One region of the Paenibacillus sp. R-74696 genome, then DNA from elsewhere that is predicted to be linked to it. Evidence: riboswitches for the same ligand, from Rfam matches in the RefSeq annotation. Region 1 holds a riboswitch; each other region holds the start of a gene.

Evidence for each region. A riboswitch is a leader RNA that binds a small molecule or an ion and turns the genes downstream of it on or off. The one in region 1 is predicted to bind cyclic di-GMP.
Region 2: it holds a riboswitch for cyclic di-GMP, as region 1 does, so the genes downstream of both, ACSR9A_RS01375 (methyl-accepting chemotaxis protein) here and ACSR9A_RS19105 (transglutaminase-like domain-containing protein) in region 1, are expected to answer to the same signal.
Region 3: it holds a riboswitch for cyclic di-GMP, as region 1 does, so the genes downstream of both, ACSR9A_RS25825 (fibronectin type III domain-containing protein) here and ACSR9A_RS19105 (transglutaminase-like domain-containing protein) in region 1, are expected to answer to the same signal.
Region 4: it holds a riboswitch for cyclic di-GMP, as region 1 does, so the genes downstream of both, ACSR9A_RS18065 (glycoside hydrolase family 26 protein) here and ACSR9A_RS19105 (transglutaminase-like domain-containing protein) in region 1, are expected to answer to the same signal.

The regions. Positions count from the first base shown of each region.
Region 1 covers NZ_JBPULM010000039.1:66,173-74,253, reverse strand. The annotation lists gene ACSR9A_RS19145 (SPFH domain-containing protein) at 1-223, shown strand, start outside; gene ACSR9A_RS19140 (hypothetical protein) at 348-797, shown strand; gene ACSR9A_RS19135 (hypothetical protein) at 845-1,396, shown strand; gene ACSR9A_RS19130 (hypothetical protein) at 1,536-1,847, shown strand; gene ACSR9A_RS19125 (hypothetical protein) at 1,883-2,416, shown strand; gene ACSR9A_RS19120 (DJ-1/PfpI/YhbO family deglycase/protease) at 2,512-3,033, shown strand; gene ACSR9A_RS19115 (response regulator) at 3,309-4,472, shown strand; gene ACSR9A_RS19110 (hypothetical protein) at 4,562-5,092, shown strand; cyclic di-GMP riboswitch class I at 5,452-5,537, shown strand; gene ACSR9A_RS19105 (transglutaminase-like domain-containing protein) at 5,551-6,363, shown strand; gene ACSR9A_RS19100 (SdrD B-like domain-containing protein) at 6,622-8,081, shown strand, end outside.
Region 2 covers NZ_JBPULM010000008.1:54,415-62,495, forward strand. The annotation lists gene ACSR9A_RS01355 (Crp/Fnr family transcriptional regulator) at 29-661, opposite strand; gene ACSR9A_RS01360 (RNA polymerase sigma-70 factor) at 778-1,677, opposite strand; gene ACSR9A_RS01365 (ArsR/SmtB family transcription factor) at 1,916-2,236, shown strand; gene ACSR9A_RS01370 (saccharopine dehydrogenase NADP-binding domain-containing protein) at 2,332-3,411, shown strand; gene ACSR9A_RS01375 (methyl-accepting chemotaxis protein) at 3,619-5,595, opposite strand; cyclic di-GMP riboswitch class I at 5,686-5,771, opposite strand; gene ACSR9A_RS01380 (M48 family metallopeptidase) at 6,044-6,700, opposite strand; gene ACSR9A_RS01385 (GNAT family N-acetyltransferase) at 6,704-7,180, opposite strand; gene ACSR9A_RS01390 (MarR family winged helix-turn-helix transcriptional regulator) at 7,366-7,821, shown strand; gene ACSR9A_RS01395 (MATE family efflux transporter) at 7,940-8,081, shown strand, end outside.
Region 3 covers NZ_JBPULM010000046.1:289,986-298,066, forward strand. The annotation lists gene ACSR9A_RS25820 (fibronectin type III domain-containing protein) at 1-1,808, opposite strand, end outside; gene ACSR9A_RS25825 (fibronectin type III domain-containing protein) at 2,393-6,511, opposite strand; cyclic di-GMP riboswitch class I at 6,585-6,685, opposite strand; gene ACSR9A_RS25830 (class II aldolase/adducin family protein) at 7,007-8,081, opposite strand, start outside.
Region 4 covers NZ_JBPULM010000037.1:119,546-127,626, forward strand. The annotation lists gene ACSR9A_RS18030 (cation:dicarboxylate symporter family transporter) at 1-391, shown strand, start outside; gene ACSR9A_RS18035 (hypothetical protein) at 482-754, opposite strand; gene ACSR9A_RS18040 (DNA-deoxyinosine glycosylase) at 915-1,433, shown strand; gene ACSR9A_RS18045 (YwiB family protein) at 1,515-1,961, shown strand; gene argS (arginine--tRNA ligase) at 1,964-3,643, shown strand; gene ACSR9A_RS18055 (glycosyltransferase family 2 protein) at 3,959-4,975, shown strand; gene ACSR9A_RS18060 (mannosyltransferase family protein) at 4,979-6,238, shown strand; cyclic di-GMP riboswitch class I at 6,326-6,413, shown strand; cyclic di-GMP riboswitch class I at 6,494-6,581, shown strand; gene ACSR9A_RS18065 (glycoside hydrolase family 26 protein) at 6,667-7,614, shown strand; gene ACSR9A_RS18070 (glycosyltransferase) at 8,034-8,081, shown strand, end outside.

The DNA.
Region 1 (8,081 bases):
GGATTGTGCGGACGATGCAGTCAATTGCAGCGCTTGCGGCGAGACGTTGCCGCGTCCGTGTAGAGGCTGCGGGGAGCAAGTGGCCGCCAGCGCCAAGTTTTGTCCGCATTGCGGCACCAATAACAGCAGCGGCAGCCAGCAATGTCCGGGATGCCGTCATGAAGTTCAGGCAGGGCAGAAGTTTTGTCCGGAATGCGGGCATGGACTTGCTGGCAGAGTTTAGCTCATAAGCAGCTCGTGTGCAGTCCATGGGAGAAGCAAATATTGGGCTGCGGCAGCTATCAAAAGCAGCGAATGACGGAGCATAAGCCGTAATCGTGCTGCTGCTGGGAAAGAGGGAAGACTTCATGAGTTTGACGTTTCGCTTGATTGCAATAGGAATTTTGTTATTTGGATCTAATATATTTGGGGAGTTCGATGGTAGGGTAAGCTCGCGCTTATTCTCACAGAAAATAGAGTTATATATATATACAGCGATTCTTCCTGCTTGGTTTTTCTTTATGTTGGCCTATTTTTCTGCCAAAGGGGAGGAGGAGGCTGATGACAAATGGGTCGCAGACATTCAGGCAAGTCATGCCAACATACAACAGAATACTTTAGAGGCTAAAAAAATGGCCGATGAAATGAGGCAGGCAAGGCTGGAGAGAGAACAAGCAAGGGGAGGTAGCTCTCCACCGAGCGGCTCAGGGCAAGGCAGAAAGTCTGTTGCTTGCCCAAGCTGTGGCAACCATACGATGCTGTGGCCGAATCAAACGAAATTATGTGATTATTGCCATGCGAGTATTGTTTACAGCTAAACGGGAAGCCTCAGATGCCATATGGGGCGAAAGACGGGGTGAAATAAATGTCAACTGGTTTTGGGTACAAGGTAAGTGGGGCATTATGGACTACTTTAGGTTTCATCTTATATCCGAATACATTGAGCCCAAGTTATGGATTAGATGGACTCATAGCTACTTTGATAATCTTCTCTTTATTTCCTGGCATTTCCCTTTATTGCATTGGGGAGAGGAAGAACAGGCGTTTTAAATGGAAGCAAAAATATTTAGATGAACAAGAGCCATATCTAGTCCAGTTTCGATTGGAGCTGCAGAAGCTGGAGCATGAACAGGAGCTTGCAAGAGAAGAGCGTGAACGAGCCGAAGAGGCGGAAGAAGCCGAGGAAGCGGCTAGGCTAGAGGCTGAGAAGGAAGCGACGCTAGCGGCTATACGAGCAGAAGCGGAGGCAGAGGCAAGGCGTGAAGCGGCGAGCCGTACATCAACGCCTCCGCCGTCGCCTCCACCACCCCTCATGCCCAAAAATATCAGCTGTGTGGGCTGTGGCGCGAGAAAGGTGCTGCAGCCTATGCAAAGCGCGGAATGTGACTATTGCGGCACGATGCTGGTGTACAGTTAACGTGAGACGCACCTGCACGGTAGGAGCGAAGTAAATTAGAGCAGCAAGCGTTCAGCCTATGTAGAGGTTAACGGATGCTGCTCTTTTTATTAGGGAGCAGGGTGTCATCTTTGTAACGAAAGGAAGAGGGGGAAGCGAGATGGGTGGAGTACTTAAAATCATTGCAATCGGATGCCTTGTGAATGGCATGCTGTTCACACAGTACTATTGGGGAGAAGAGAAGTCCTTCGCGGAGCAGGTTTTATTTTTCAGCAAATATTTCGGGATAACAGCGGCAGTCATATTTATATTGGCAGCAATGCTGGCGAAGGTAGATAGATTAAAACAAAAAGAATACCTGGAGTGGGCTGAGGAGGAATTATCCAGCATAGAGCAGCGTTTGCTTGAGGTGAATAACGAACTAAATGAGCTGCAGAGAGCAAGACTTGGGAGCGAACAGCATTTAAATTGAAGAAAATGGATGATGTTACAGAGGCGGGATGAGCAATGTTGAAGGGATACAATTCATCTAAGATGATTACGTATGCAAATGGTATTGCGTGGTTAGTAATTGGCGCTTTCTTTTTTATAAATCAATTATCGAATCCAAATCGGGAAGACTTGATGTTCTATATTCTTCTTTATTCCTTGATTTTTGTTTTCCCAGCATGGATTGGAGTTCACATGGCTTTACAGTACTTGGAACGTAAATCAGTCCAAAAACCGCTTAGGGAAGCAATTATAGCTTTACAGCTTGAATTGCAAATCGCGGAGCAAGAGCTAGAGCTTGAGAGAAGTATGGCCGAAAATGAAGAGCAAGAGAGGAGAGCCGCCTGGGAGGCCGAGGAGCAAGCGGCAGCCGCGGCCTTTTTAGCGGAGCGGATAGCGATTCGTAATGCCAGGCAAGGCTCTCCGCCCCCGCCAACACAGCCGTCCGTGCCGAAAACGATCAGCTGCCTTGGCTGTGGTGCTAATAAGGTTCTTCTTCCACAGCAAAGCGAGGAATGCGACTATTGCGGAAGGATGTTCATGTATCGTTAATCGCATCTGAGCGTCAGGATTTGTTTGCGAATCCTTTTTTTAGGGTAAAGTAATCTAGAGCCCAAACAAGAAGGAGCGTGTAAATGATGACGCAAATGAAGAAGGTGGCTTTTCTGCTGGCCGATGGCTTTGAAGATTCCGAAATGCAAAATCCGTATGATGAAATGGTGAAAAATGGCCATGAGGCGGTTATTATAAGCTTGCGAAGCAATGAGGAATTGAAGGGCAAGCAAGGCACAATTGCCTATAAGTCGCATCTAGCGATTAAAGAGGCAAAGGCAAGCGACTATGCGGCGATTATTATCCCTGGCGGGGCATCCCCCTCCCACTTGAAGGAGGAAGCGGCCGTGCATGCTTTCGTCAAAGACGCTGATGAAAAAGGCATAACCATTGCCGCCATCTGTCACGGCCCGCAAGTTTTGGCGGAGGCTGGTTTGCTGCAGGGACGGACACTGACAGCTTATCCGGAGCTGGAGCAGGAAGTGCTGGCAGCTGGGGGACATTTTCGTAATGAGGAAGTCGTGGTAGATCGCAATTTGATTACTTCCCGTACACCGGAGGACGAGCCTGCTTTTATTCAGGCAACGATTGAACAGCTGGGCGTCAACGCCTGGTAGACTCTCTAGCAGAACAGCTGGATTGTCCATTCTATCCATTATCACTGCGAGTTTTGCCTTTGGGCAAAACCCTAATCGCAGATCGTAAGAGCAGCAAGCGTTTAGCCTACTTGAGGTTTAGCAGATGCTGCTCTTTTTACTATGCAAATTTCCCTGAATTTGTAACGACTATTCAAGCCAAATGATTGCGGCAACTATTTAACTGGATTATAATTGTTGTCAGCATGGCAGAGTTTGTGAACGAGTGGTTATTTCGTATATTAAAGGAGTAAAGCATGAAGGTTATCCTTGTAGATGATGAATGCCTTGCTTTGGATTACTTGGAGCGACAACTCGTGAAATTAAATAACGTAGAGGTTTTGGGGAAATATGAGGATCCGATGACCGGGAAAGAGCGGATTTTGCGCGATCTGCCGGATGTCGTATTTTTGGATATTAATTTGCCTGAAGTGAGTGGCATTGCGCTTGCTGAACAGCTGCTTGAGGTTAGGCCGGAGCTGAATATCGTATTTGTAACCGCTTATGATGAATATGCAGTGAAAGCATTTGAGCTGAATGCACTGGATTATGTCGTCAAACCGATTCATCCTGAGCGCTTATTGAAAACGATGGAACGGATTCAGAAGCGGCTGGACTCGTCTGCGAAGGATAAAGAGCAGGCTCTACAGCCAGTGAAAAATGCGAATGAGGAGCAGCATCTGGTTTTGCAGCTATTGGGGCAGTTCAGTGTGGAGTTTTCCGGGAAAAAGGATGCAGCCATAAGGTGGCGCACAACGAAGGCGCAGGAGTTGTTTCTGTATTTGCTCCAGCATCGCGAACAGCTTGTAAGAAAATCGATATTAATCGATTTGCTATGGCCCGATAATGGGACGGAAAAAATATATGCCCAGCTGTATACGACGGTGTACCACATTAGGAAAACGCTAGATCAGTTTGGAAAGTGTTTTCACATTGCCAATACAACAGAAGGATACATATTGACGCTGAATCAGGTTGTGCTCGATGTAGAGGAATGGGAGCGGGGCATTGCCGCCGCACCGCCGCTAGCGGCTGCAACGCTTGCGGAATACGAAGAGGCTATGAATCTTTATAGAGGCGATTATTTAAAGGATTATGATTATTGGTGGGCGGAGAGCGAGCGCCAGCGGCTGAAACGGTTATGGCTGAATACTTCCTATCGATTGGAAGAATGGCATGTCGAGCATGGTCAGTTGGATAAAGCGATTGCCGGATATATTCGGATTATCGAGGAGCATGCGCAAGCGGAAGAGGCTTATTTTGCCTTAATGCAGCTGTATGCGTCCAAAGGAAATCATCTTATGGTTAATCAGCAGTACAATGTTTTAACCGCCGCGCTGATAGAAGAATTGAACGAGCAGCCAAGCGCGTACATTACAGAATGGTATAAAGAGTGGAAAAGCAGTGTTAGCGCGTTGTAGGGGCTATTTTGTAAATTTTCCGAGATTAAACAGGGATTTTGTCGAGAAATTGTAGAGTTGCCTTATTTATAATGGAGGAGCAGGTGAAAATGAAGACGGACAAGCTTTACGGGCTTCATTTTCAAAAAATAGCATGTTCAAAGGAATGGTTGAAGAAGATGATGATAACCGAGAAACGGCAAATAAACGTCATTCGCCATTTTCGCTATCCTGAGCTGGCTTGCTGTATAAGCGAGGGAGCCCAGCACCTACGACAGCTGAATTTAAATCAAATGACCGATTACACGATCGTTCGAGGCTTTTATACCCATCATCGAGGTCATTTTATTGGAATTACAGCTACTTCTGAGGGGCCTTTGTTTTTCTATGACAAGCAATATTTTCAGCTTTCGGAAGGGAAATTTATGATTGCTCTGGAGCATGACGACAAGCGAAACACGTTCTCTTTTTGGTGGGATGGGGTAGAAATATGTCGCCTGAACTATCAGCGGCAGCTTTATCAGTACAATGAGGGAATCGTGGATGACGGTATTCGTGATTTTTTTGCTTGGCTTTATTTGTCGACAGGACCGAGAAAGTTTTGGAGATTCCAAAAATTTTACACGGTCAAAAGCAGCTAAACGCTGGTTCGGGTATCAGAATTTTATCAGCCGAAAAAGGATTGATAAAACGCATGATGGAGCTGAAGTGGGATGGGCGCTGAACATTTGAAAGAGTTTCAAAGCTTGAAGCATGAGGATGAAATGCGGTATATGCTCCTGCTAAGGGATGTAAAGGGCATGCTTAAAGAGCGGAAAGAAGAACCTTTTATGAAACGGTTAAAGCGGAGATGGATGAAGAGAGGCCATAAAATACAAGCCTCAGCCTGGAAATAAAAAAGGTTTAACGTATTGTTTGTTGCAAATAATGGGTATATACTAGAGATAATCATAGTTTAATATAAGGTAGTTCTTCTACCTAACACCACTTACAAAACTTTACACGATAACGGCAAACCTGTCGAAAGGCAGGGACGCAAAGCTAAAGGGCCTTCTCTATTATTTAGATGGCAGCCTAGCCACCGAAGGGAGTTTTTTTTATGCGCAAAAGTTTAACGGTTATGATTTTGCTTGCATTGATACTGTCCGTGTTCCCGCAAGCAACTGCTCAAGTGGCAGCAGCTGGGACAAGCTGGCTCGATGAATCCAATGTGGATAAAGGAAGCATCGGTATTCGTTATGAGGTCAAGTCGGGCGTAGATACAAGGCTGGTTGTAGCCAAAGACGGCAAAAATTATACGTATGCGCTCCGGGCAAACCAGACAGAAGAGTGGTTCGCGCTTCAACTGGGCAATGGAGACTATACGATTACATTATTGGAGAACGTCAGTGGAACCAATAAATATAGAGCAGTTCAAACAGGCAAAGTTACCTTGAATTTGAGTGACAGCAGCCTCGTTTACTTAAACTCCATTCAAAATATCGATTGGAGCAGCAACAGCAAAGCGGTCAAGAAAGCATTGGAGCTGACTAAGGGTAAAAAGACGGATACCGAGAAGGTAACGGCAATTTACAAATATATTGTGGCGAATATTTCTTATGATCATCAGCTTGCAGCTAAGGTGACCAACGATTATTTGCCTCAAATCGATCGTACGTTTAGTTCGCAGAAAGACATTTGCTACGGTTATGCTGCATTAATGGCGGGCATGCTTCGCAGCTTGGACATTCCGGCCAAGATGGTGACGGGCAAAGCGTCCGATGTATCGAACTATCATGCTTGGAATGAAGTATATTTGGACGGCAAATGGATCACGATCGATACGACGCTTGATGCTGGCATGAAGAACAGCAAGAAAGCGGGCAAAATGATTAAAGACAGCTCGCGTTATACAGCTGCTAAAGTCTATTAAACGGATCTAAGCATATATAAATCAATAGGCACGTACAGAAGCTTCGTCTATCCTTCAAGGGATGGACGGAGCTTTTTTTGCTGTTATTTAGGCTGTCGAATGAAGGGGATGCTTGTAAAGTTTTTGTACAGTTGGGCTAGATATAATTTTCTTATTTGAATGTAAGGAGGGAGAGGATGGAGAAAGACTTGGCTTTCGTGAGGTAATCACAACAATAGAACAACTAGACAAGATAGAGAAAAAGAGAGGATTGATAAGATGCCCGCAAGTAGACAGAGAGCGATCAGGCAAAAGATTTCCTGGATCATGCTGCTCGTTTTGCTGCTGCAAGCCGCATTCCAGCCATTCGCAGCTCCAATACAGGCAGCAGGTCCGATTACAGGACTGACTTTTACAAAGACAGCTAGTGTGAGCACCGTTAATGTAGGCGATACCTTCAAGTATACCATCTTGTATCAGGCGGATGGCGCGACTCATGTTGGTAAGAACGTAACGATTGTTGATACCGTACCGGCACAATTTGAAATTGTGGATGGCTGGGAGGATGGAGGCTGGGATACGAAAAACGGCCAAACGCTAACCGTTAATGCACATCCACTGCCTTCCGGTACTTCGGTAAAGCTGGAAATTCCCGTGAAAGCGAAGCCGACTGGCTCAAGCTCGGTTGTGCCTACGACGAATACAGCGACGATTACACTCGTTGATTCGGCAGAAAGCACGACGGCATCGGCGCCTGTTTCAATTAATGCGGATCCGAATCCGGTTGCAACACCAACGCCTACAGCAACACCGACGGCGACACCTACTGCCTCAACCTATGACAAATGGTGGGCTTACAAAAGCCAAGACACTGGATTTGGCGGCGGAGTTCCAATTATTGGCGGAGCGGTTGAGTATACGGTAGGCATTAAAGGCGAAGCGGGCAATACGAATCCTGGCAGCTTGAAATATGCGACGTTAGTCGATACGCTGCCGCCAGATGCCGTATATGTGAGCTCAACAGAAAGTGGCGTCTATGATTCAACGGCTCGTACGATCACTTGGTCGAACATTGAGCTGGCTTCTGGACAATCTTTCGAAGCGAAGGTATCGGTCACTTACCCTGATGATTTAGGGTATGGTCATCCGACAGGAACACCGCTGGAGCGCAAAAACAACGTTGAAATTTTGAGCGGCTATACGCTCGAGGGAGACGGGGCGGTCACTGATCCTGACGCTGATGTGACAACTAAATTCGGAGAGCCGGTATCTGGCGTTTCCGGTTTAACCAAGTCGCGCGTTTACCAATATCGCTGGCATGGCCAAACCCAGAAGTTCAACATCGGCGGCATCAGCAATACAGGGACGAATGTAAATACGTCTTTATCGAACCTGGTACTGACAGATGTTCTGCCTGCGGAAATGGACTACAGCAGCATTAAAATGCCAAATGTTTTCACATCCCAGCTTCGTTATAAAACTAGCGATGGCGTGACTGAAACTTGGCATGCGTATAGCGGCAGTCTTGCGCCTAACGGCACAATTGCAGTGAGCACGACAGCTGGTACGAACCGCATTGTGCTGAATGCTGGCGAATATTTGGCTGCACTGGAGTGGTCGTTCAGCACTTTGGCTCCAGGCGGTACAATTGGCGGCATTGAAGTTACAGGAACAGTTAGAGACTTTGCTAACGGTACGAATGCTCCTGTCGTTCACGGCGATCAAGTAACGAATCAAGT
Region 2 (8,081 bases), on a different contig from region 1:
TTTTGTTTTGTTTCGTTTTGTTTTGCAGCTAAGTTGCCAGGCGCTCCAAAAGCTTACCTTGGTGGATGCAAATGGTTCTAAATCCGGTACTGATTAAGCCTTCTTTAACGAGCTCTTGAAGGGCGATCGTTACAGATTCCCGGCTCGCGCCAACGAGATGGGCAATTTCCTGATGTGAGAGCGGAAAGTTTATTTTATCGAATTCGCCCGCGCTAGTAAGTCCAAAGTCCTTGCCGAGCCGCATAAGCGCATGTAAAATTTTATCATGCAGGTTTCCGAGCGCCAAATGCTCCGTCAACTGGCTCATGCCGTTCAAGCGGTCGCTTAATACCTCAAGCAAAGACAGCATGAACCGGGGCCGATGCAGCAGAAAATTTTCAAAGCGCTTCGGGTCCATCAAGCAAATATCGCTATCTTCGGCTGCTTCAATGTAATGGTTCCGCGTTCCAAACGAAATCATCGCCATTTCCCCGAATACATTGCCTTCGCTCAAAATATCCGAAGTGAACTGCTTGCCCTCCGCGCTAAGCTTATACAAGCGCACCTTGCCCTTTTTCACAAAATAAAGTCCTTCGGCAAATGACGCCGGCGTCTGAATAAAGGTATTTTTCGAAAAAGGCGTAATGACGGTTAGCTCCTCCATCTCGATTAAATCTTCCATCGACAACGAATGAAGCAAATTAAATTGCGACAAATATTGAATTTTATCCTGCTTTTTTATATCATACGAATGGCTTTCCGCTTCGCTCAACGTTCCAAGAATAAAAATTTGCAAGGTCATTGCATCGCCTCCATAACTAGCTTAAAGGCCTGCTCGTTCATTCGCTCCAGCTTATCCGGATTGCGGATAATATAAATATTTTGCAGCAGCCCGTTTTTGATATGGAGGAATACGGCGGAGGTTACGCGCTCTTGCTGCTTGAACATGATGGCGGTCTGGCCGTTCAGCTGCGTTATCTTGATGTCGAAGCCACCAACCTCTCCTTCGCTCGCCTTGCGAATGATGCCAAGCAGGAAACGGGCCACATGCTCGCTCGTCTGGATCGGACGAATAGCGGCACTCACCTTGCCGCCTCCATCGGATAGCAGTACAGCATCACTGGCAAGCATCGACAGCACGGTATCCACCTTACCCTCGGACAGAGCGGAGAGAAATTGCTGCGCCCACTCGTCACTAACCGCTCCTGCTCCCGCCAGCTCCTGCTCCGTAACACCCATTTTCCCCCGGGCTCGGCTAAGCAGCTTGCGGCAGTTCATTTCACTTTTGCCCGTAATTTCTGCAATAGCAGCGTAATCGAACGAAAGCGCCTCTCTTAGCACAAATACCGCCCGCTCGGCTTGCGATAGCCGCTCTAACAAGGCAAGCATCGCATAAGATAACAGATCACCACGCACGACAGCTTCAAATCCATCATCAGCGGTCATTTGCAGCGGCTCGGGCAGCCATGGCCCGATATACTGCTCCCGGCGTTTACGCGCCGATTTGAGCAGGTCATAACAATGATTTGTCATCATTTTGCATAAATACGCCTTAGGCTCCTGCAGCCGCTCCGGCTCCACCCGCTGAAGCTTAATAAATACGTCCTGCACAGCGTCCTCGGCGTCAGATACCGAACCGGTGAGCTGGTACGCCAGCCGGAATAGAAGATTTTTGTACCGTTCATATAGCTCAGTCACTTCGCATGCCCCCATCTATGCTTACTGGCATTTCTTGTTACGATCGATCATATCAAGCTTCCTATTAGGCGTCCATATGCTTTATTAAGCAGGCACTTTATCTCCTTTTGATCCCTTTGACCATAGAACGAGCAGAGGCTGTTTTTTGTGACATTTCGTGTTGATTTGAATTTTTTCAGGAAATCACTTATACTTAGCAATACGTTTAAACAATTAAACCATATAGCGGAGTGAAGCCATGAGCGAATTTATCGGCAATCAGAAGGCGATTCACATTTTTGAAAGTTTAAGCCCTTATTTTCAAGGCCTGGGGGACCCCGTTCGCCAGCAAATTATATCGCTGCTTATCGACAAAGACAGCATGAATGTAACGCAAATTGCCGAGCATATTCCGATGTCGCGGCCTACCGTTTCCCATCATCTGAAAATATTGCGCCAGGCAGGGCTGCTTACCGTTCAGAAAAAAGGAACTGAAATGTACTACCGGCTTGAATTCAATGACGCTATTGCGCTGATGAAACAGCTTGTCCAATTCGTGGAAGAGGAATGCCAATGCTAGTGCCAATATCCAGGCTAGCATGCTGACATTCCTTTTTCAAACGGCTATATGTCGAAAAACTTAAACGTATAAACATTTAATCGGAGGTCTACTTTATGTATAAAAACAAGGTTCTTATTGTTGGAGGATATGGCGAAGTTGGCAGACAGATCGCCCACATTTTACTTGATCGGCATGCGGATTTGGAAATTATTTTGGGAGGAAGGTCGCCGGGGAAAGCCGCCGCCTTTGAGTCTGAACGAGTACATACTGCGGTTGTAGATACGAATGCGGAAGATCCGCTGCAGCATACAGGCGAGCATATCTCGCTCATCATTAGCGCTGTCAACGATTTGCAGGATAAGCTGCTTCTAGCTGCCGTGAGAAGAAAAATCCCATTCATTGACGTGACGCGCTGGACGGAGTTATTCGAGCAGGCTGCTGCTAAATTGAGAAAGGTAGAGCTCCATGCTCCTGTCGTGCTGTCTTCCGGCTGGATGGCGGGAACAGCTTCTCTATTCGCTATGATGCATGCCGATGCCCTCAAGAACGTAGCTGTCGATATCCATGCTCTATACTCCCTGCAGGATAAAGCGGGCCCAGATTCTACCGCCTACATGGATCGGATGACGATCCCATTTCATATTACGGAAGCGGGAAAAAGCCGCCTAGTACATCCGATGACCGATCCGGTAAAGGTCCAATTTCCCAATGGCTATGAGGCAAAATGCTATCGACTCGACACTCCCGATCATGTGACACTGCTTAAGGCCGGCCATATTGACACTGCCAGCTTCCGCATCACCTTCGACAGCAAGGCAACCACCTCTTTGCTCGTGGGACTCGTTAACAGCGGGATATGGAAAATGATCAGCGGGAAAAGGTTCCGATCGTTCAGGCAGCGCCTGCTCTACAATCCAGGTACCGGCAGCGCCCATCATGTGCTTATTCACCTTAAGGGAAATGACCATAATGGCCGCTCGGTCGAGCGGCGAATCGCCATTTCGGACCCGCTCGGCCAGACTCACCTTACCGCCCTCGGAGCGGCTGTCCAAGCCGAGAAATTGCTGCTAAGGCCTGACAACGAACCGCTCGCTCCCGGCGTTTATTATCCAGAAGAGCTGCCGGATTCGCGGATGGACGCAGCTGCGATTATCGGCTTTTTCAAACAATATGGCGTGCTTGTCTCCTACTAAATTAGAGCGTCATGAAGCCGCTGTACCCGCTAAACCGAACCTATCCCCGTGTCCGCATTCTCAAAATTTCGCTTATTAATCAACAATGCCACCACGCTGCATCCCTGCCACTGGAAAGCTAACGATCGTTAGCTTTCCAGTGGCAAAAAAAAGGCCGTGCCTTAGCGACAGGATGTCAGCTTTGGACATAGCCTCGTTGTAATTCAACTAAACATTAAACCGGTTAAGCATCGTTTTTAGCTCATCCGCTGTGCGTGTCAGTTGTTCCACAGAGCTGTTTATTTCCATAATGGAGGCAAGCTGCTCTTCCGACATTGCGGCAATCGTCTCAAAGCTTTGGGATGAGTTTTTGCCGATTTGCACACTTTCTTTAATCTCGGATTCCACACGCTCCGTATTTGCATTTAACCGGTCGGCGGCGGCGGCAATCCTCTCCATATGAATGGATACGTCCGTCGTTGTCGTCACTAGCGTCTGGAATAAAACGCCAACCTTCCCCACTTGCTCCAAACCAAGCGCAACCTCACCTGTGCCTTTGTCCATTGTCCCCACTGCATGGGTAGTGTCAGCTTGTACCTGATGAATGAGATTCGCAATCTGATTGGAGGATTCTGTAGATTTCTCCGCAAGCTTGCGAATTTCTTCCGCCACTACCGCAAACCCTTTTCCATGAACTCCCGCTCTGACAGCCTCGATTGAAGCGTTGAGCGCCAGAATGTTTGTTTGGGAAGCAATTGATGTAATGACGGACGTAATGTCGCCAATCTCCTCCGAACGCTCGCCCAATTGCTTAATGACTGCTGCGGCTTCTTTAACCGTCTGTTGGATGGAGTCCATCTGATTGGCCAAGCCACCAACGGCTTCATTGCCTGTTTTTGCTCCTTGGGAAGCCTCTGCGGCTATGCCGGAGGTTTGATTGGATGTATTCAAAATGCCATATACCCCTTCACCAATTTCACCAATTAACCCCAAATTCCTTTCATATCCCATCATTTGGCCCTGCAATCCGACATTTGCTTGCTGAATATTGGTAGTGGTTTGCTGAACGGTAGATGATATTTGATCCAGATTGCCCAATAGATGCGACGATGAGCTGGCAACAATCTGTCCCTTATCCAAAATAGAAATGATCAGCCCTTGCAGATTTTCAAGCATCCCGTTAAAACTTCTGGAAAGCTCGCCGATTTCATCCTTCGTTTCAAATGTCAGCCTGGAGGACAAGTCGCCTTCGCTGGCGGAGAGCCCTTGCAGCTTTTCGTTCATGACGGAAAGCGGCTTTAACGTTTTGCGCATGACCGTATAGATGATTGCTGCGGAAACCAGAAGGCACACGATTGTTACAAAAATCGAAAACCGCAACAAGGCGTTGGCTTCAGCATAGGCTTCACTTTTGGGAACCAAAATCGCTATGCCCCAATCCATCATGCCAGATTTCCCATAAACGATCATATGCTCCGAGCCGTTAATGACGGCTTCAGCCAAACCCGCGTCGCCATTCGTGCTGTTCGTTACAATTTTATTTAGCGTCTCATTCTCGTAATCGGCCATATTTTTCTGTAGGGTCTCTTCGGGTTTTTCACTGGCCACAACCGTGCCATCCTTTGTATAAACAATCGCATGACCGCTTTGTCCCAATTTCACTTTGGAGATGAGATCAATCAAGTCCTGAATAGGCTGACCTCCATTGCCGACTCCAACAATATTTCCTTGGTCGTCCCTTACAGGAGTAGCTGTAAGCACAATTGGAGTTCCCTCCACCCCGGGAGACTTTGAGCCTACCGGATCAATGGTGACGGTCTCACCGTTGATCGCCCTTTGAAAATGCGGGTAATCCTTTACACTAACCGTTGCTCCCGGCAAATAAAGCGTGCCGTCAGGGGCAATAAATGCAAATTCGTCCGGGTTATCAGTGATCTCCGTCATTCGGTTGCTATAAGCGAGAATTTCAGGAATATCTCTGTTCCTCACGTCATCGGACTGACTTAATGCCTCGTATTTGGCCTGTGTGCCCTGAATCCAAATATCGATGTAGTTCTGAACAACAGTCAGCTGCTGCTCCGCCTGCTTCTTAAAGTTTGCCTCCAATGTCGTTTTGGCCTTATCATAGCCAAGGAAAGACACACAGCTTAGCGATACTGTCATTAATAGAGTGGTAATCAGGCTGCTTTTGATGGTTAGTTTCATGGTAATCACTCATTTTCCCTCATAAATTTTTGAATACGAAAAAAATCCGGGCCGAATAGACTGGATTTGCGTACACGTACCCCTTCCTTATTCGGCGACCCGGCTAGCATCGCGCTTAGCTCATTAGATCCGAAGCTCTGCGTCCCCACCTTTCAGCGAGTTCGCCTTTACAGAAAAGAATATCGGTAAAATGACACTGAACTTTTATAGTTACACATTAATTATTTATTAGAACTCTTTAAAACTTACATTTTTATCCAAAAAATACAGTACTGATGAGCCAATGAAGGTTTTTTTTGCAATCAACGGGGAAATTGAAGGATATAGAGGAGCTTGAAAAAGTAAGATTAGAGGGGTAACGATGAAACCAGGTCGGGGGCTGGGGCTGGGGCACCCCAGGCACTGCGGACTCGATAACCATTAGGACGTTCTCTTTGACTGCCAAGCTTTAGAGCGTCATGAAGCCGCCATACCTGGCCAAATACTGTTCTTTTTCTTTATAATCCGGCATAAGACTGCCTACGCGCCGCCAAAAGGATCGGTCATGATTCATATGAAACAGATGGCAAAGCTCATGGATAATGACGTAATCAATCACATCAATTGGAGCCATCGCCAAACGATAGTTAAAGGTTAAATGCTTGCTGGAGCTGCAGCTTCCCCACTTCGTCGTGGACTCTACGATCTCAACCGTTTTGGGCTTTATCCTCAGCTGCGCCTGATAAATAGGCAGACGTTCCCCTATTAATTTTTTGCAGCTTGAAAAATAAAACTTCTTGAGGTTTTTCCGAAGCTCCTCCTCAGTTAAGCCATCTGTATTGATTAATTCATGCAGCAAATGCTCTTTGCCAAGGTAGAGAAATTTCTCTGTATCTTGGTATTGCTTCGTTTGCGGCGCTTTAGTAGCCTCCGCAAGATGCTGCGTTTGCTGCAAAATCCATTTCCCATGCCGCTCGACAGCTCGTTTAATGACCTCTTCACTTGCCGCTTTCGGCGCTTTTACCGTAATGAAGCCTGATGGCTCGATTTGAATCGATATTTTCTTTTCACGATTGCCATATTGAACATGAAACGATATCGTTTGATTTTCAAATTCAATGTTCATCGGCTAGTTATAGGTCATCCAGGCTGTTGTGCCGAGCACTTCAAAGTCTTGCTTAAACCAGAAGTTGCGCGTTTTATCCAGTGTGTACACATACATTCTCTGTTTCGGATATTTCGCTTTAAGCCAGTTGATAAAGGATGCCGCTTGCCCTTTGCCTTCATATTCCTTCAGCACATCCAGCGCTTCTATAAAAACAAAATCCTTTTTATTTTTAATGTCGATATAAAAGTCCTTTTCCAAATATTTTTCGTCATCGCTAAAATAATCCTTTTCCGCTTTTTCGATGAGCTGCTTGCCGCTTGCATATTCCCAAATGACGCCATAGCCAACCATCGTCTCTTTGTCTTCAATCACATAAATGTTTTCCGGCAGCTCCGATGGGTCCTTCTTGCTCAATTCGCTTGCATGGTAGGTCGTCGTAATCTCGCCGAGTGCGTTCTGCATTTCTTTATCAAATGGTTTGGCTGTAATGCTAGACATGATTTTAATCTCCTTTTTGTCTGGAAGCTTATCTTCTAGTCGCTCTGACTCGTGACCGTTATCATACCATAATCGATGAATTAAAAAATAATAAAAACGATTTGACAACCGAAATCCATCACGATATATTTAATTAGACATCTAACTATTAGATTTCTAATTCATTTTAACAGAAGGTGATAAGCATGCAGCAAGACCGCAACCTGCAGCATAAATTTCGTATGATCGGACTAATGATGAAGCTCAACGTCAATAAGAAGTTAGAGGCGTACGGGCTAACGGTAGAGCAAGGGCATGCCATTCGGTATATTAATGAACATGAAGAAGGGGGACTTTCCCAGAAGGATCTAGAAATCACCTTTAACCGTAAAGGCTCCTCTATCAGCAGTCTGGTCAACAATTTGGAGAAGAAAGGCCTTATTGTTCGCAGGTCTGATCCGAAGGATGAGCGCCGCAACCTATTGCGTGCAACCCCAGCTGCGAAAGAGCTTCTTGGCTCATTCAATCAATATTTTGAAGATTTTGAACTTACGCTGCTGGAAGGCTTCACCGACGATGAAACCAACTTACTGTTCAGGTTCCTTGCACGCATCGAAGCCAATATCGATGAAGATACAGCGAACTCTTTTGAGCGTAGATAGTAATTTTCACAACTCTCGTAACCCCCTCCTACGCATGAAGGGAAGGGGTTATGATCCTTATATAGTTAGAACTCTAAGTAATTAACTACAAACCATACATGAGAAAGTGGTGACCCACATGGATGCTGAAAACCTCCATTATTTTGAAAAAGCACCGATTTATAAAGCTATCGCTCATTTCGCCGTTCCTATGATGCTCGGCATGTCGATGAGTGTTATTTACTCCATTCTTAACGCATATTTCCTTGGCACCCTGCACA
Region 3 (8,081 bases), on a different contig from region 1:
GTTTCGAGCGGATCGCTCCACGCGCTTTTGCCACCCGCGTTCGTCGCTCTTATGCGGTACGTATGCGGACTTAGCGCCGTAAGTTCTTTATGAAGATAGCTCGTGCGATTGGCATTATCCAAAATCAAGCCGTCTACCTCAATTTCATAACCTGTTGCTCCCGCAACTGGCTCCCAGCTCACCGCCATTTCATGTATCGACGGCTCTGCTGTTAAAGCGCTTGGCTTTTGTGGAGGATAGGGCAGCGTTTGTGAGGTGACCAAGGCGCTCCATTCGCTGATCCCGCCTGTATTTTTTGCCCGTATCCGGTACGTATGCTGTGTTTCTGGTTCAAGTCCAGCATGTACATAGCGGAGCGCACTTCCTGCATCTATTACAACACCATCTACTTCAATGTCGTAGCTATCTGCTCTTGCCACGATTCCCCAAGTAATCGTTTGCTCCTTCTGGGAAGGTGCAACCTCTATTTGCAGCGGAACCGTTGGTGGGTCTGGCAGTGTAAAGGCAGCGAGCAGCGGACTCCAGCTTCCCGCTCCACTCCCATTTTTCACTCGCACCCGGTAAGTATGTCTCGTATTTGGCGTGAGCGAGCTATGAAGATACGTATTTGAAGCGCCATTATTAATGACCGCTCCATCGACTTCAATCTCATAAGTGACGGTGCCGCCTGTTGCGGGCCATGAAATCCGCAAGTAACGCTGGGATGCTTCTGGCGTTAGCGTTGCTGGCGGGCTTGCCAAGGTTTCTCCGTTCCTTGTGCTGCTCCAAGCTGTTTCCTCTCCTAGTGCATTTTTAGCTTTTGCCTGGTACACGAGCGTTGTATTGGATGCTAATCCATTGACTCGTATTTTCTTGTTTGTCGGGGTAAACCATACAGCCGTGCTGCTTAATCCTCCCGAACCATTTACAAACTGAGTTCCAGCTTTTAACTGGTACTGTGTTCCGGTCGGATTTCCATCTTGAAACGTGACCTCAAGACTGCTTTCAGTTGATTGTCCTAGCACGAGAACTGGGCTTTGCGCCTTCGTTTGAACGCTTTTCGTTTGTGATCCAATATGTCCCACTGCATCTCTTGCTTCAAATTTCACGGTATAATTCGTATTTGGAATGAGGCTCGTAGCGGTATGCGTACCTGCAGCCAGCCAATCCGTTGCGCTTGTCCCTATCGTGAAACGATGTGGCAGAGCATGCAAGCCTGATACTGTGTCTGTTGCTGTGCCTGTTACTTGTATAGTCGTATCCGTTGCTGTTGCCTGAAATACGCCAACTGCTGGAGCATTCTTGTCCACTTGAAAAGCTACCGTTTCCTGAATCGTTTGTGCCCCATCGTTCACCGTAAATTTCATCGTATGCGGGCCCTCACTCAATGATTGGACATTGAGCGCATTAAAGTTTACTTGCTGTGCTGTTGCTGTATTCGAGATAACTTTTGTATCTCTTGGTGTAGTCTCTGCATCTATAAAATAAGAAAGACTTAGATTACCGCTTGCCGAACCCGTCACGCTTACAGTTGGAAACAAAGCTTGCAAATCACTAACCATTTGACCGGAACCAGGTGTCAAAATGCTTTGTTTCATAACCGTTTGAATCGTGAAAATAGGGCTATACGCATATTCTCCCCACATTCCGTTATCATTCGCCGATATTCTAACCATCGCTTGATTAGAGGGCCTGTATCTATTTAAATTTAATAAATATTCCCCTTCATGACTGACCTGCCAGGCTGGCACCGTTTCGACATCATCCCACGAATATCCCCCATCTAGTGAGATTTCTATTTTCACTGTACTGGGGGTTATCGTTAACAAAGGTTGAACCTTCCATGTCAAAAGCATAGTTCCCTTATAAACCTCGTTATATCGAGGTCTACTTATTAATACAGGATCATTAGCTGGTTTATAGGTTTTATACACATGTATGGAGCCCATATTTTGTCCATAGCATCCTACTTTTGTTATCTTGATATCCCTAGTAGCACCTCCAGGAACACCTTCTATATCCAAAAAAGGTTCGTTATAAAAACCTTTCAATATAGCATATGAACCGCCAAATATTGCCGGGACGAAGCTTATTTCATATCCGCATCCTAATGGTAAATTGTTTTTATTGCTTGTAAATTCAAGTCTCGTATGATAAACCCCGTACCGAGAATGATTAATATCAAAAATCAAGTTCTCTTTTCCATCCAAGTAGGAACCAGGGACGTTGGAAGAATAAAAATTCTGTTCTCCAAAATTATGACTTGCCACATACGACCAGTTAGGGTTTTTAAGTCCATTATCCGGAGTAATGCTTGCTGCAAAAACACCAGCATTTTGCCCTATGAGCGTTACCAGGAAAAAATATAAGGTTAGTACTGTAATTTTTCTCATTGAACTGTCCCCCACATATGCTATTCCACAATATAAGTAATTTTTGAGTAGTCATTTGTTTTCGCTAGAAACTCAATGCTGTTCACTATCGTTTTGTCGGCATTAATAACCTCAAACACGATTTCTCCAGGCATGAATTTCCGCACCATCATATTGGTACCTTGAATTAAACCAGTTCCCAGCTCTATTTCTGGCGTCATGCCACTAAGATCTAGAACCTCTACTTCAGAAGGCTGATAAGTTACTGTAATCGTTCTTTGTGTTACACCCTGCTTCTTGGGAGCAGCAACGACTACATTGAACTTATTGTCTTTGCCTGGGTTAACAATAATTTCAGGGATTGTATTTTTCTCTACTTTTTCAGACCATTCGCTAGAGCTGCTCCCCGAATGGGATCTAACCCGATAAACATGCCGTGTATTGGTTTTCAGCCCCTGATGTACATAGCTGACCCCTGAAATACCTTCAATAAGTGTCCCATCAACTTCAAGATCATAGCTTGCCGCTCCTGTTACCGAAGTCCACTCGACGGTAATTTGATTTGTCTTTGCTACCGTAGAAATAATTTCCGGTACCCCAGCTGAGCTTATAGCTGTAACCGCTTGACTCCATTCTCCTAGAGCGCTGCTCGATTTTGCTCTCACCCGGTACACATGCTTTGATCCCGGAGTAAGCTGTGCGTGTACATATCGGGTCAAATTTCCGTTATCTACGACTCTTCCATCTACTTCAACGTCATAACCATTTGCACCGACAACACTTTCCCACTCTATGGAAATACTCGTGCTTGCCGAGAGAACTTTATGAATAACGGGAATACCCAGTCCCGTGCTTGCTCTAACCGTATCGCTCCAATCACCGGTCAAATCATTATTTTTCGCTCTTACGCGGTAAACATGGAGCGAATTAGGTGCCAGCCCTGCATGTGTATAGCTAGTCCCATTTGAAACCTCTACTAGCACGCCATCAACAGCGATTTCATAGCTAGTAGCTCCACTGACACTATCCCAGGAAATCGTAATCGCATCATTTGTTGATGCCGCCTTAACATTTTGCACCTTGCCAAGTGATGTTGCTTGTGTAATGATCTCGCTCCAAGGGCCATTCCCCCCTGCATTTCTAGCTCTAATCCGGTAAGTATGCTCCGTAAACGGCAGCAAATCCTTATGAACATACGTTAAATTCAAGCCATTATTTACAATCAGCCCGTCCACTTCGATATCATAGCCAACTGCTCCAATTACTTGATCCCAGGTTACAGTAATAGCTGTGCCCGTAGCTGTAGTGCGTATATTCGAAGGTACTCCCGAAAGTGTTGTACGTGTAATGGAATGGCTCCATTGTCCAATGATGCCATTATTTTTGGCGCGTACCCGGTACGTATGCTCGCCGCTCTGTTCTAAATTTGAGTGCAAATAACTTGTACTGAGGCCATTATCTAAAACATTTCCATCCACCTCGATGTCGTAGCCAGTTGCCCCAGAAACCTCATCCCACTCTACTGATATACTGGAGGTGCCAGCTACTGCATGCAGATTTTTCGGGACGGAAGGCAATGTAGCCGCCGTAACTTTCTCGCTCCAATTACTTGCTCCATTGCTATTTTTCGAACGAATTCGGTACGTATGCGATGTGTTAGGCTCTAACTGGTCATGCAAATATTCCGTTCCCGTTATATTGCTTTTAACTGCGCCATCCACCTCAAGATCATAGAAATCCGCACCAGAAATAGAATCCCAAGTAATATGAATCGATTTATCCGTTGCTGTTGTATTCAGTACACCAGAGGTTCCAGGAAGCGTAGATTTCACAAGTATCGGGCTCCATTGCCCCGGACCGCTTGTATTCACCGCTCTTATTCGGTAGGTTCGCTGAATGTTTGAATTCAGATTTTCTTCAAAATAGTGATTCACGTTGCCAATGTTAACGACCGTATTGTAGGTTTCCACCTCATAGCCAGTAGCGCCTCTCACATTTTCCCAAGTCAAGGTTACGGAATCGCTTGTCGATTGCAGCTTAATATCCTCGGGTACGTCCGGCAAAGTCCAAACCTCCGATACAGAAGACCATTCGCCCTTCAAATCGCCGCTCGTCGCTCTGACTCTGTAATAATGCACCGTGCCGGATGGCAGTGGTTCATGAATAAATTCATTATGAATGCCCATTGGATAAATGCTGCCGTCTGTTTCAACCTCATACCCATCTGCATTGAATGCTGTAGTCCAACCGACCTTCACCGCATTTTCAGATGGAATAGTCTGAATGGCGGGAGTTGCAAACGGAGATAGCTGACTAGCTGGTACAACCTCTTTCGCTCCAGAAGCGCTTTGCCATGATAAAATAGCCTTTGGCGAACCATTACGGCTAACATATTCCATTTGAATGTCAATCTTTTGACCAGCTTCTAGTGCAATAGAGCCAGTAAATAATTTATTCCCTTGGGCTGCCCACTCATCGATAATTAGAGTTCCATTCACATATAATTTGACTCCGCCATTAACATCAGCCTCAAACGTATAGTTCTCTGCATAATAAGGCTGGATTTGTCCGGTCCATCTGACAGAAAACCGTCCATCATTTAGACCTGTTGAAGAAACGGGAGCCTTGCCTTGCAAAGCAGGTTGCTCTAGCACCGTCGTTTTTTCACCATCCAAATTTTCCTCTGTAAAATATTCCGCCTTTAACCCTGCTGCCAAATACTTCAGCTTCGTTGCCCCTTCAGTACCAACTCCGATATTAATAATCGGTTTCTGATTAGCTGTAATGCCGCCTCCGATCGCAACGATGCCTCCGGTCTCAATATTCAAGTGATTGTTGACATGCATATCGCCTTGAATAAATAAATCTCCGCGTTTCACAGAAATATTGGCTTGCTGATTATTGGAAACCAGGCTGCCAACAACCATTTCCTCATCAATATTCATAGTTACATTTGTATTGATATGAAGACTTCCGGGCACAATGACTCTTCCCGCTTGTACATTAAGCAGGCCACTATTATAAGTAAGGCTTCCAGCTATGAAATGGTCCGCAATCGAAACGTTAGAATTATTATTCAAGTGCAAGGAACCTTTGACCCATAAATTCCCTCCCATTGTCCGAGTGGAATCATTCGGTTTTTTAATATCTATAGTCAGCTCGGTGTTCGCATTCATGCTTCCATTGACGACCAACGTTCCATAAACCGTAATGGTCAGCTTATTGTTCGTATTAATCCCCTCTGCAATGACATAAACCGGTTTCGTAGGCGAGCCTAATGTCAATGAGGAATCTAAATTTAAATGGCTCACCGTTACAGCGACCATATCACTGCTGCTGTTATTGATTGCTGCCTCCAGACCTGATGCACTGCAATTATTGCAGGAGATAAATGACGGGTTGGATGCCGCCAGACTGCTTTCGAGCGAAGCCATTTCTGCATTCATATACCGGCTAATTTCCGGATTCAAATCGCCTACCCGAATAAAGGGCAGCGCATTATGCTCATTATTTTGATTGCCAGAAATAATAATTTTATTGCCCTGCAGCTTGTTTTGCTCCGCTGGATTTCCAATTTGCGGCTTTGGAATCGTTTGAATAATAGGCTCTAGAGATTTAATCTCGATATACTGAATAGCGGTTGTATCTTCGCTGCTGCCTGCATGGAGCGTCAGTTTCCCGTCAGCAATGACAACCCCCTTCTGGAAAGTCACTTGTCCGCCAGCTGGCAGCTCCGTATTCTCCCAAAAAGTGTTGCCCTCTACATTAAGCGTATTATTGCTTTCATATACAGAGTTTCCAACACTGACCTTCACGTTATACCTGCCATTCGGCAGCTCAATCTCCCATTCGCCGCCTTCTTGCACTTGAATAGAAGAGTTTTGAAGCGGAGCATCGTAGGTGCTTCCCGTAACCGTAGACTGCGTATGATCCATATTCCAACCATAGAAGTATCCATTATGTGGACCATACTCATTCCCATGGTCGGCCAAATAGCCATCTGCTGCTAAAGCATCAGCTGCTTTAAACTGAATATTAACGCCTCGAAATGCCGTGGCAGCCTTCGTAGAATCGCTCCAGATCGAAGGCAAGAACAATTGAATGATTAATGACAAGCACAATACTCTTATTACACCTTGCTTAATCTGACTAAAATACATTTGAATATCCTCCTCTATTAAGAAAAACGGCTGTCGCCACCCTCTGGCGGCAAATAAAAAAGACCCATTTACTTTTGGCGGCCCGGCTGTCATACGGCAACCATAATGATGGTTTTCCGTGAAGACCCGTGGCTTTGCGTCCCTGTCTTTCGATCAGGTTTGCCTTTTTCAATTTCAATGGGCTTGTTGATTTTCAAACCAACCTTTGAACTAATAGTTCTTTGTACTTAGTATATCGGTTGGATATTTGAAATTTTATACTACATAAGTCATGAAAATAAATATTTTTATTTATCAAATCATCCCTCATTAATAATCCCCCCAGTTAATCCTATTTGAACTCACAATAATCTTCCTTTTCATCTGTTATCTATATCCTAAGTTTTACTATCAACAAAAAAATGCCCAACCCGCAAATCCACAGGCTGGACATATACCATCATATTTAAGTTCACTTCAATATTAATTTAGGTAAAATGATTCAGGCAAAATGACCTATTTCAACCCAAATGCCTGCTCCAGTTCCGTAATCCTCGACTGCTCCATATGCACAATAGCGCCAATGTTTTTCGCTGAAATGGTTGCTTTCGCACTGTATTCGGCTACCTCCAGACGGTCGAAGGCGTTCAGCAGGCTTTGCCCGGTGACGATGACGCAGTCATTTTCGGCAATGACGATGGGCGTGTTCTCCTGAAAAAGCTGTGCCGCCTCCTGCGGCTTTGTATACAAATCTCCATATGGGAGCTTAGGAATATTCCGCAGCAAAATATAGCTTTCCGGAATCGTCCGCGAATCCAGCAGCTCCTCCGTCACCGCAAACGCCATAATATTGGGCGGATGGGCAATAATAACCGAGTTCACATGCGGCTGCGTCTCATAAATATGCTGGTGAAACTGCACCGAGCGGCTAGGCACCTTGCCCGCCTCTTTCTTCCCGTCGTCGATGCGTACGAGATCCGCTGGCACCACATATTTACGGTCCTGATCATACGGCGTAATAATGAAGGAATTTTCACCGACCCGATGGGAAAAGGTCCCCTGTGTGCTCGTAAACAGCCGCTGATCGTAAGAACGCTTAATGAGCTTGCACATCTCCCGACGTGCTTCCTTCTCCTCACTGCTGTAAAAGTCCGGTACGAACGCCTCCAGCAGCACCTCCCTCGTATCCGCCAGCTGTTCGGCCGCCTGCGTTACTGGCGTCCCAATCCGATTTGCCTGAATCTCCATCCGCGCGCAATATTCCAGCGTCTCGAATCTTTGAAAGGCTTCAAATAAATCGCGGCCGCCTACTACGACGCCGTGATTTTCCAGCATAATTGTGTTCAGCCCTTCGCTGAATACATCCGCTATATTTTCACCCAGCTCCGCGCTTCCCGGCAAGCCGTATTTCGCCATACCCACCTCGCCGCAGATCAAATAGTCATTTGGCAGCAGACGGACATTTGGCACTTTACGCACCATGCTGAACGCCACAAGCGCCGGTGGATGTGCATGAACAACCGCCCGAATATCCGGCCTTCTGCGATAAATCATCTGATGAAACGGGTATTCGCTCGATGGCCGATGATTG
Region 4 (8,081 bases), on a different contig from region 1:
CTCCATCTATCTTTCGCTTGCTGTAGTGTTTTTGGCGCAGGCGACAGGCGTAGATCTCGGTTTGAAGGAGCAGCTGGTGCTGCTTGGCGTGCTATTGCTTACCTCGAAAGGGATGGCGGGCATTCCGGGCTCGGCATTTGTAGCCTTATCCGCTACTGCGGCAAGCACAGGCTCTATATCGATGGCTGCGGTTGCGCTCATGCTGGCGCCTGACCGCATTATGGGCAACTTCCGGACGACGGTCAACATTATTGGCTATTCGGTCGCGACGTTTGTGATTGCCCGCTGGGAGGGGCTGCTCGATAAGGGGCTTGCGCAGCAGGCGATGCAGCGCAAGGCGGTGGCTGAGGCTCCGGGTATGGTTAAGAAAGCGCCGGTTGTCAGCAAATAAACGTTTGAGGCTGCGGGGCTGTTTATGCATGGATAAGTAAGGCCTGGTGGTAATTGGAGGGGGAAGCGGAGAAGCTATGCTTGCCCCAGCTCAGGGTCCGAAAAAAAGCACGGCGAGCGGTGAAAACATAAAAATATACCAGCTGAGCAGCAGGAAGTTGACCATTGCGATAGCTGTGCACCAACTAGATTGTTTCCTAGCCTGGAATGGGCCGAATAAGCTTATGATCGAGCCTGCTAGGCTGCTTGCAAACCCAATAAGCCACTGTGAGCCGAACAGCTGTTGTTTTGTTATTAAAAAATAGACGGTTAAAAGTGCCATACATGCGGCTAATAAGGTAAGTGTGCTGCGTGCTTTGCTCATTTGATCAGCTCCTTGTCTTTTTATTTTAGAAAAATAATACGGATTGAAGAAGTACTAACTTTGTGTAGTACTTCTTTTTAGCGTGTCTTTATTTGCGTGCGAGATATTTCCCTTCAAAAATGCCATAATAGAAAAAAAGCTGGCAGGGGGTGACAGAGCGATGACAGAGCGTGTTTATTCTTTTCCACCCGTCATTGATGAGCGGGCCCGCGTGCTGGTGCTGGGGACGGCGCCGAGCGTGAAATCGCTGGAGCATCGCCAGTTCTACGGTCATCCGCGGAACTATTTTTGGGGAATGGTGTATGGGTTGTTTGACGCTGGAGCACCGGACGAGGATTATGCGAAGCGGCTCGCTTTTTTGCAGGAGCATCGGCTGGCGGTGTTCGACGTCATTGAATCCTGCGAGCGCGAGGGCAGCCTTGATGTGAACATTAAAGATGAGAAGCCCAATGATCTGCCAGCGCTGCTGGCGCAATATCCGGGGCTGCGCTGCTTTGCATTTAATGGAACGAAGGCGTACGATACGTTTCGAAAATATTTTCGCGAGCATCCGGCGTTTGACTCGCTCGCGCTGCTCAAGATGCCGTCAACGAGCCCGATTCCGACGCAGAAAATGCGAAACCTTGAGGACCGGATCGAAGCGTGGCGCGGCATTATTCCTTTTTTGGAAAAACAGTAATCGCCCTTAAGCGTTGAAATTGCAGGGATACGTGTATATAGTAGAAGCATACGTTAAGACTGAAAATACAGGAGCACGAGCATGTCAGAAAGAATGAACGTCAGCATTAAGCTGGAAAGCAGGCAGGATGGCGCTGTTCAGGTGGGTGAGCACCGCGGAGAACTGTTTCGCAAGGACCGCTCGCTTTATATCCGCTATGAGGAAACGGTCGAAGGCGAAGCGAATTCGGAGCCAATCAGGTCGCTTATTCGCTATCGCCAAGGCGAGCTGCTTATTACGCGCCGGGGAGCGGTAGATTCGGAGCAGCTTTTCGCTATTGGCGGCAAGCGGGCTGGACGCTATCGGTCCCCATTTACGTCTTTTCAAATGGAGACGGAGACGGGGCAGCTCGCGCTTCAGGCGGAGGGCGCTGCTGCGGGAGAGCTGGCGGAGCCTCCTTTTACAATAGAATGGAAGTATGATTTGTGGATCGACGAGCATTTATCTGGCCGATTTCATATTCGGCTGCATATTCAGGGGGAACAGTAACGATGAGTGGAAATGTATTAGAACGATTGTATGAGCAGGTAAAAGCGGCTATTGCCGATGCGGCAGTAGCGGGCGGGCTCGCAGCACGGGAGGAGCTTCCGGCATTCGTGCTGGAGGTGCCTAAGGATAAAGAACATGGCGATTTGGCGACCAACGCAGCGATGCAGCTGACTAAGCTGGCGAAGAAAAATCCGCGGATGATCGCCGAAACGATTATCGCGAATCTCGACTATGCGAAAGCATCGATCCAATCGGCTGAAATTGCGGGGCCAGGCTTCATTAACTTCCGTATGGACAAAAGCTATTTGTACAGTGTTGTTGGCGAGGTTGTCTCAGGCGGGGACAACTACGGGCGTACGCAAATCGGCGCAGGCAAGCGCGTGGAGATGGAGTTCGTCAGCGCTAACCCAACGGGCAGCCTTCATCTTGGACATGCACGCGGTGCGGCGGTTGGCGATGCGCTGTGCAACGTGCTTGAATATGCGGGCTATGAAGTGACCCGCGAATATTATATTAACGACGCCGGTAATCAGGTGAACAATCTGGCAAAGTCGATTGAAGCGCGCTACCAGCAGGCGCTGGGCAAGGAAGCGGAGATGCCGGAGGACGGCTACCACGGCGCGGATATTATTGGTTTCGGAGGGCTGCTTGCTGAGCAGGAAGGCGATCGTCTGCTGAGCCTCAGCACGGAGGACCGTCTGGAGTTTTTCCGCAGCTTCGGCCTGGAGCGCGAGCTGGACAAGATCAAGCATGATCTTAATCGCTTCCGCGTCGGCTTCGATATTTGGTACAGCGAAACGTCGCTTTACAAGAACGGCAAGGTTGAGCAGGCGCTGGAAGTGCTCAAGGAAAAGGGTCATGTATACGAGGAAGAAGGCGCAACCTGGCTCGATACGATGCCTTTCGGCGATGATAAAAATCGCGTGCTCGTCAAAAATGACGGCTCCTACACCTATTTGACGCCCGACATCGCATACCATATGGACAAGTACAGCCGCGGCTACGACCGGATGATCAATATCTGGGGTGCAGACCACCACGGCTACATTCCGCGCGTTAAAGCGGCGATGGAGGCGCTTGGCAACGATTCAGGCAAGCTGGTCGTATTGATTGCCCAGATGGTCAGCCTGTTCCAGGACGGCGAAAAGGTGAAAATGTCCAAGCGTACCGGCAAAGCGGTAACGATGCAGGATTTGATGGATGAGGTAGGCGTAGACGCCATTCGTTATTTCTTCACGATGCGCAGCATGGACTCGCATCTGGATTTTGATATGGATCTCGCGATTTCGACATCCAACGAGAATCCGGTGTTTTATGTGCAATATGCGCATGCGCGGATTTGCAGCATTTTCCGTCAGGCACAGGAGCAAAGCCTTGCGCTGCTGCCGCTTGAGCAGATCGACCTCAGCAAGCTGACGTCGGAAGCCGAATATGACCTGCTGCGCAAGCTCGGAGAGCTGCCGCAGGAAGTGGCGGAAGCAGCGGAGCAGTATGCGCCGCACCGCATCGTTCGCTATGTATATGAACTGGCCTCCCAGTTCCACAGCTATTACAGAGCAGAACGCGTTATTACCGAAGACGCGGCACAGACTCAAGCACGCCTTGCGCTGCTTGGTGCTATTCGCACCGTCATTGCAAATGCGCTTTGCCTCGTAGGTGTTTCGGCTCCACAACAAATGTAATATTACCCATGCAGACAAAGATCAGTCTTTGCGGCAGCGGTAGCAGACAGCTACTCGTGCCGCAAGGGCTTTTTTTTCAAAGAAATGGAGCATAATACGGTTTAAACGCGCTGTGCCGCTAGAGGACGGCGACAGCCGTTTCACCGTGAAATATAGGAAAGGATATGATTATCCATCCATTCTCTACATTTCTCGGACTGAAACGCGCTGTGCCGCCAGAGGATGGCGACAGCCGTTTCACCTTGCTTTAACCAAGGTATGCTATTATACTAATTGTCGAAAATGGACAACATCATAGAGAGCGAGGGAAAAGTCATGAGAGGCGATGAGTCCGATTTGCCTATTGTATCGATTGTCATGCCCTGCTATAACGAGGAAGAAGCGCTGCCGGAAACGGTAAGACAAATGTCCCTGCTGCTGGAACGGCTGGTGAAGGAAAGAAAGGTATCCGAGCAGAGCAAAATGCTGCTTGTAGATGATGGCAGCCGCGATAAAACGTGGTCGCTTATTGATTCCTTCCACCGGAGCAACCGTTTTGTGAGCGGGCTGAAACTTTCTCGTAACGTTGGGCATCAGCGGGCACTGCTGGCGGGCTTGTTGACGGCGAAGGAATATGCGGATTGCATAATTTCCATCGATGCCGATTTGCAGGACGATATTAAGGTGATCGACGAGTTTATTGAGAAGTACAAGCAGGGCTACGAGGTCGTGTACGGCGTACGCAACAAGCGGACGACCGATACGATGTTCAAAAAGTTCAGCGCGCAATTTTTCTACAAATTAATGATTAAGCTTGGCGTCAACGTCGTTTACAATCATGCGGATTACCGGATGATGAGCAGGAAGGTCGTTGATAAGCTGGAGGAGTACCAGGAGGTCAATCTGTTCCTGCGCGGCATCATTCCTACCATCGGCTTCAAATCCGACAGCGTGTATTATGATCGTCTGGAGCGAACTGCTGGCGAATCGAAATATCCGCTGAAAAAAATGCTCATCTTCGCATGGGAAGGCATTACCTCCTTCAGCGTTTCTCCTATCCGCGCAGTATCGGTTGTCGGCTTTTTCATGTCGGTCATGAGCCTTTTGTTCGCCCTTTATGTATTCGTACGGCATTTGCAGGGCAACACGGTATCCGGCTGGAGCTCGATGATTCTTTCGATTTGGTTCATTGGCGGCATTCAGCTGCTATGCATTGGACTAATTGGCGAATATATCGGCAAAATTTACATTGAAACGAAGAAAAGGCCGAAATACTTCGTTGAAACAGAGCTGCATAACGTTGCATTGGCGGAGCCGAAAACGAAAACGCAGCAATTACAAGAGACGAGGTGACGAATGGAATCGCTGCTGCTTAAAGCAAAATCGAACACACAAGTTTTGATCTTCCTGCTTTCCTTGTTTGTCATCACGAGAATATTGCTTTATTTTGCAGGCTTTCTCGGCATGAATCTGTTTCCGAACTATCAAGTACCGCCAGACTATACGGTCGTACAGGGGCATGATTTCACATCGAGCCAGCTCTCGATCCAGACGGATATTTCACAGCTGAAGAAGCCGAGCTTTGAGGATTTAAGGAAATTTGACAGCGTATGGTATTTGGGTATTGCCGAAAATGGCTACGATACGTATAACATCAATGAACCGCATCCTAGTGCAAATTGGGTGTTTTTCCCTTTATACCCTTTGTTAGTCTTCCTGGTGGAGTCTATTTCTAAATATGATTCGACGGTCGTGGGATCGGTTTTATCGAATTTGTTTTTGCTCGTATCGCTCTTATATTTTTATGGCATTTGTTTGAAAAGAGGGCTGAAACAGGAGCACGCCCAAGTTGCGGTGCTGCTGCTGCTTGTTTTTCCGACCGCCATCTTCTATGCCGTGCCTTATACCGAGAGCCTGTTCCTCATGCTGTCGCTTATAACCGTATATTATGCGATGCAAAAGCGATATTTTCTCGCGTTTCTGTTCGGGGGCTTGTCCGCTGTGACGCGCAATCTGGGCTTCGTCAACTTGTTTTTCGTTGTGGGGACGCTGTTGATTGAACACAGGCTGTACCGTTTCAAGTGGAAGGACGCAAAATATTTAGGTTATGCTGTTATTTCAGCACTGCCGCTGGCTGGTTATCTATTGTATATGAAATGGCTCACGGGCGATTTGCTGGCTCCGATTACGGAGCAAAGCATCAACTGGTATCGCAAGACGGTTGCTCCATTTTCAAACTACATTCATTTTATCCAAAAACCTTATTTCTCAGGAAATGGTGGCTGGGAAAATGGCCTGCTTGCCTTTATCATTGCTAATGCCGTCCTCGTCATTTTTGCTGCCTTTCTTATTATGCGCTGGAAAGATATTCGCCGTAATGCACATGAATGGCTGTTTTTTGCATATGGTCTGCTGCTTATGCTCATTCCGTTCGCCAGCGCCGAATTTTTGCAAAGCATTCCACGCTATGTCATGGTCGCGTTCCCCTTCTATATTTATTTTGCGGATGTGCTGAAAAATAATAAGCCGCTGCAAATGTTTTATTTCATGATGTTTTTCCTGCTTCATATTGTGTACGCGATCTGCTACTTTAATGGATATTTTTTCGTTGTATAATTTATGAAAAAATAATTTGACGAAATTTGCGATCAAGGTGTACAATAACACCATATTACATTAGCTCATACTTTATACCTATTACGTTTAACGAAAAGGCAAACTCAGGGAAACCTGATGTGCGCAAAGCTACAGGGGCTTCATTCCTAACGGAATATGCTCGCCAGCTGCCGAATTCAACATCGCTTCTTCCTTTATTAATCAAGGTAGACTTTGTTCTTTCGGGAGCAGGGACTATCTTTTTTTATTGCTTCAAACACGAAAAGGCAAACTCAGGGAAACCTGATGTGCGCAAAGCTATAGGGGCTTCATTCCTACGGGAATATGCTCGCCAGCTGCCGAAGCCCAACATAGCCTCCTTTGCCTGATGAAGGTGTGGCGTGTTCTTCGGACCACGTACCATCATTCGCTCGGGGGAGGAACTTACAATGAAAAAGACAAAATTCGCACTTACACTCCTTATGCTCGCTTCGACATTACTCTGGGCACTCCCTGTTAGCGCACAAACGAACTTTTACAATGGAGCATGGATCGGCACTTGGCCGAACCAAAGCTTGAACAACATTGCTGCCTACGAGCAACTGATCGGTGGACACCAAGATGTTGTACATACTTTTGTCAATTCGAATCAAGGGATCAATGAGTGGAAGGGTTTTATGGACTATGTAAATAGTAATGGTTCGATTAACCTACTTACCCTTGAATTTAAAAATAAAAATTACAAAGAATATTCGACTGCTGATATCAATAGAGGCGTAGTAGACGCTTACCTGAAACAAACAGCTAAACAATTGATGAACTGGCAGGCGGCTAATAAAAACCCTGAAATCTGGCTGCGCCTTTTCCACGAAGGCAACGGCAACTGGTACGGCTGGGGCGTTGGCGACAGCACAGTGAACACGAACGAAACCTACAAAGCGGCATTCCAACGTGTCGTTACCATTTTCAAGGAGCAAGGCGCAACAAACATCAAATTCATGTACAACGTAAACGCTGAAAATGTTGGCAAAAACGCTTCGTTTACAGCTATGTACCCAGGCGATGCCTATGTGGACATGCTTTCGATCGATGGCTACAATTTTGGAACGAAAGAATCGTGGAGCTCGTGGAGAACGTTTAACGATGTATTCTATGCTTCTTACCAAGCGCTGACAAGCATGTCGAGCAAGCCAATCATCATCGCTGAAACAGGCACAACCGAAAGCGGCGGCAGCAAAAAAGAATGGGTTATTGACGCTATGAACCAAGTGCAATCGCCAGCGTACAGCCAAATCAAAGGTTTGATCTGGTTCAATGAAAACAAAGAACTGGACTGGCATATCGATTCGTCGGCTGATAGCCTGAGCGCTTACCAAACGCTGCAAAAAACACTTTAATAGATTTGGGCGGTAGTAAAGGCCTAGGCCTAACCTCTTCTTTAAATCACTAGTTGATATAGTACCAAATAGGTATTCTGAAAAAACTCTAATTTCGCGTAAACCGCGTAAAATTAGAGTTTTTTCGCTTTTTTTCTACACATTTGCATAGAAGATTAAGATGTTAAGAATAAAAATTAACTTTTAAAGGGGCAAGGATTGTGATAAGATAACTTTGAATTTGAGCCTTAGCCGCCAAAAATATCATATTTCCGGCCAATTTAACAAATATCGACAGCGAGAATAGACAGTATAGTCAATCCATGTTGTAGATTAGTCAGAAAAGGAATGGAATTATGGCGAATAAATAGAGCGCAAAGGATTGGGGTTATTTGAAAACAAAAGCTAGGTACATATTAACAACGGTATCCATTGCTATCATGATCGTGTATCTAGTATGGAGACTTGTACAAACACTCCCATCTGGC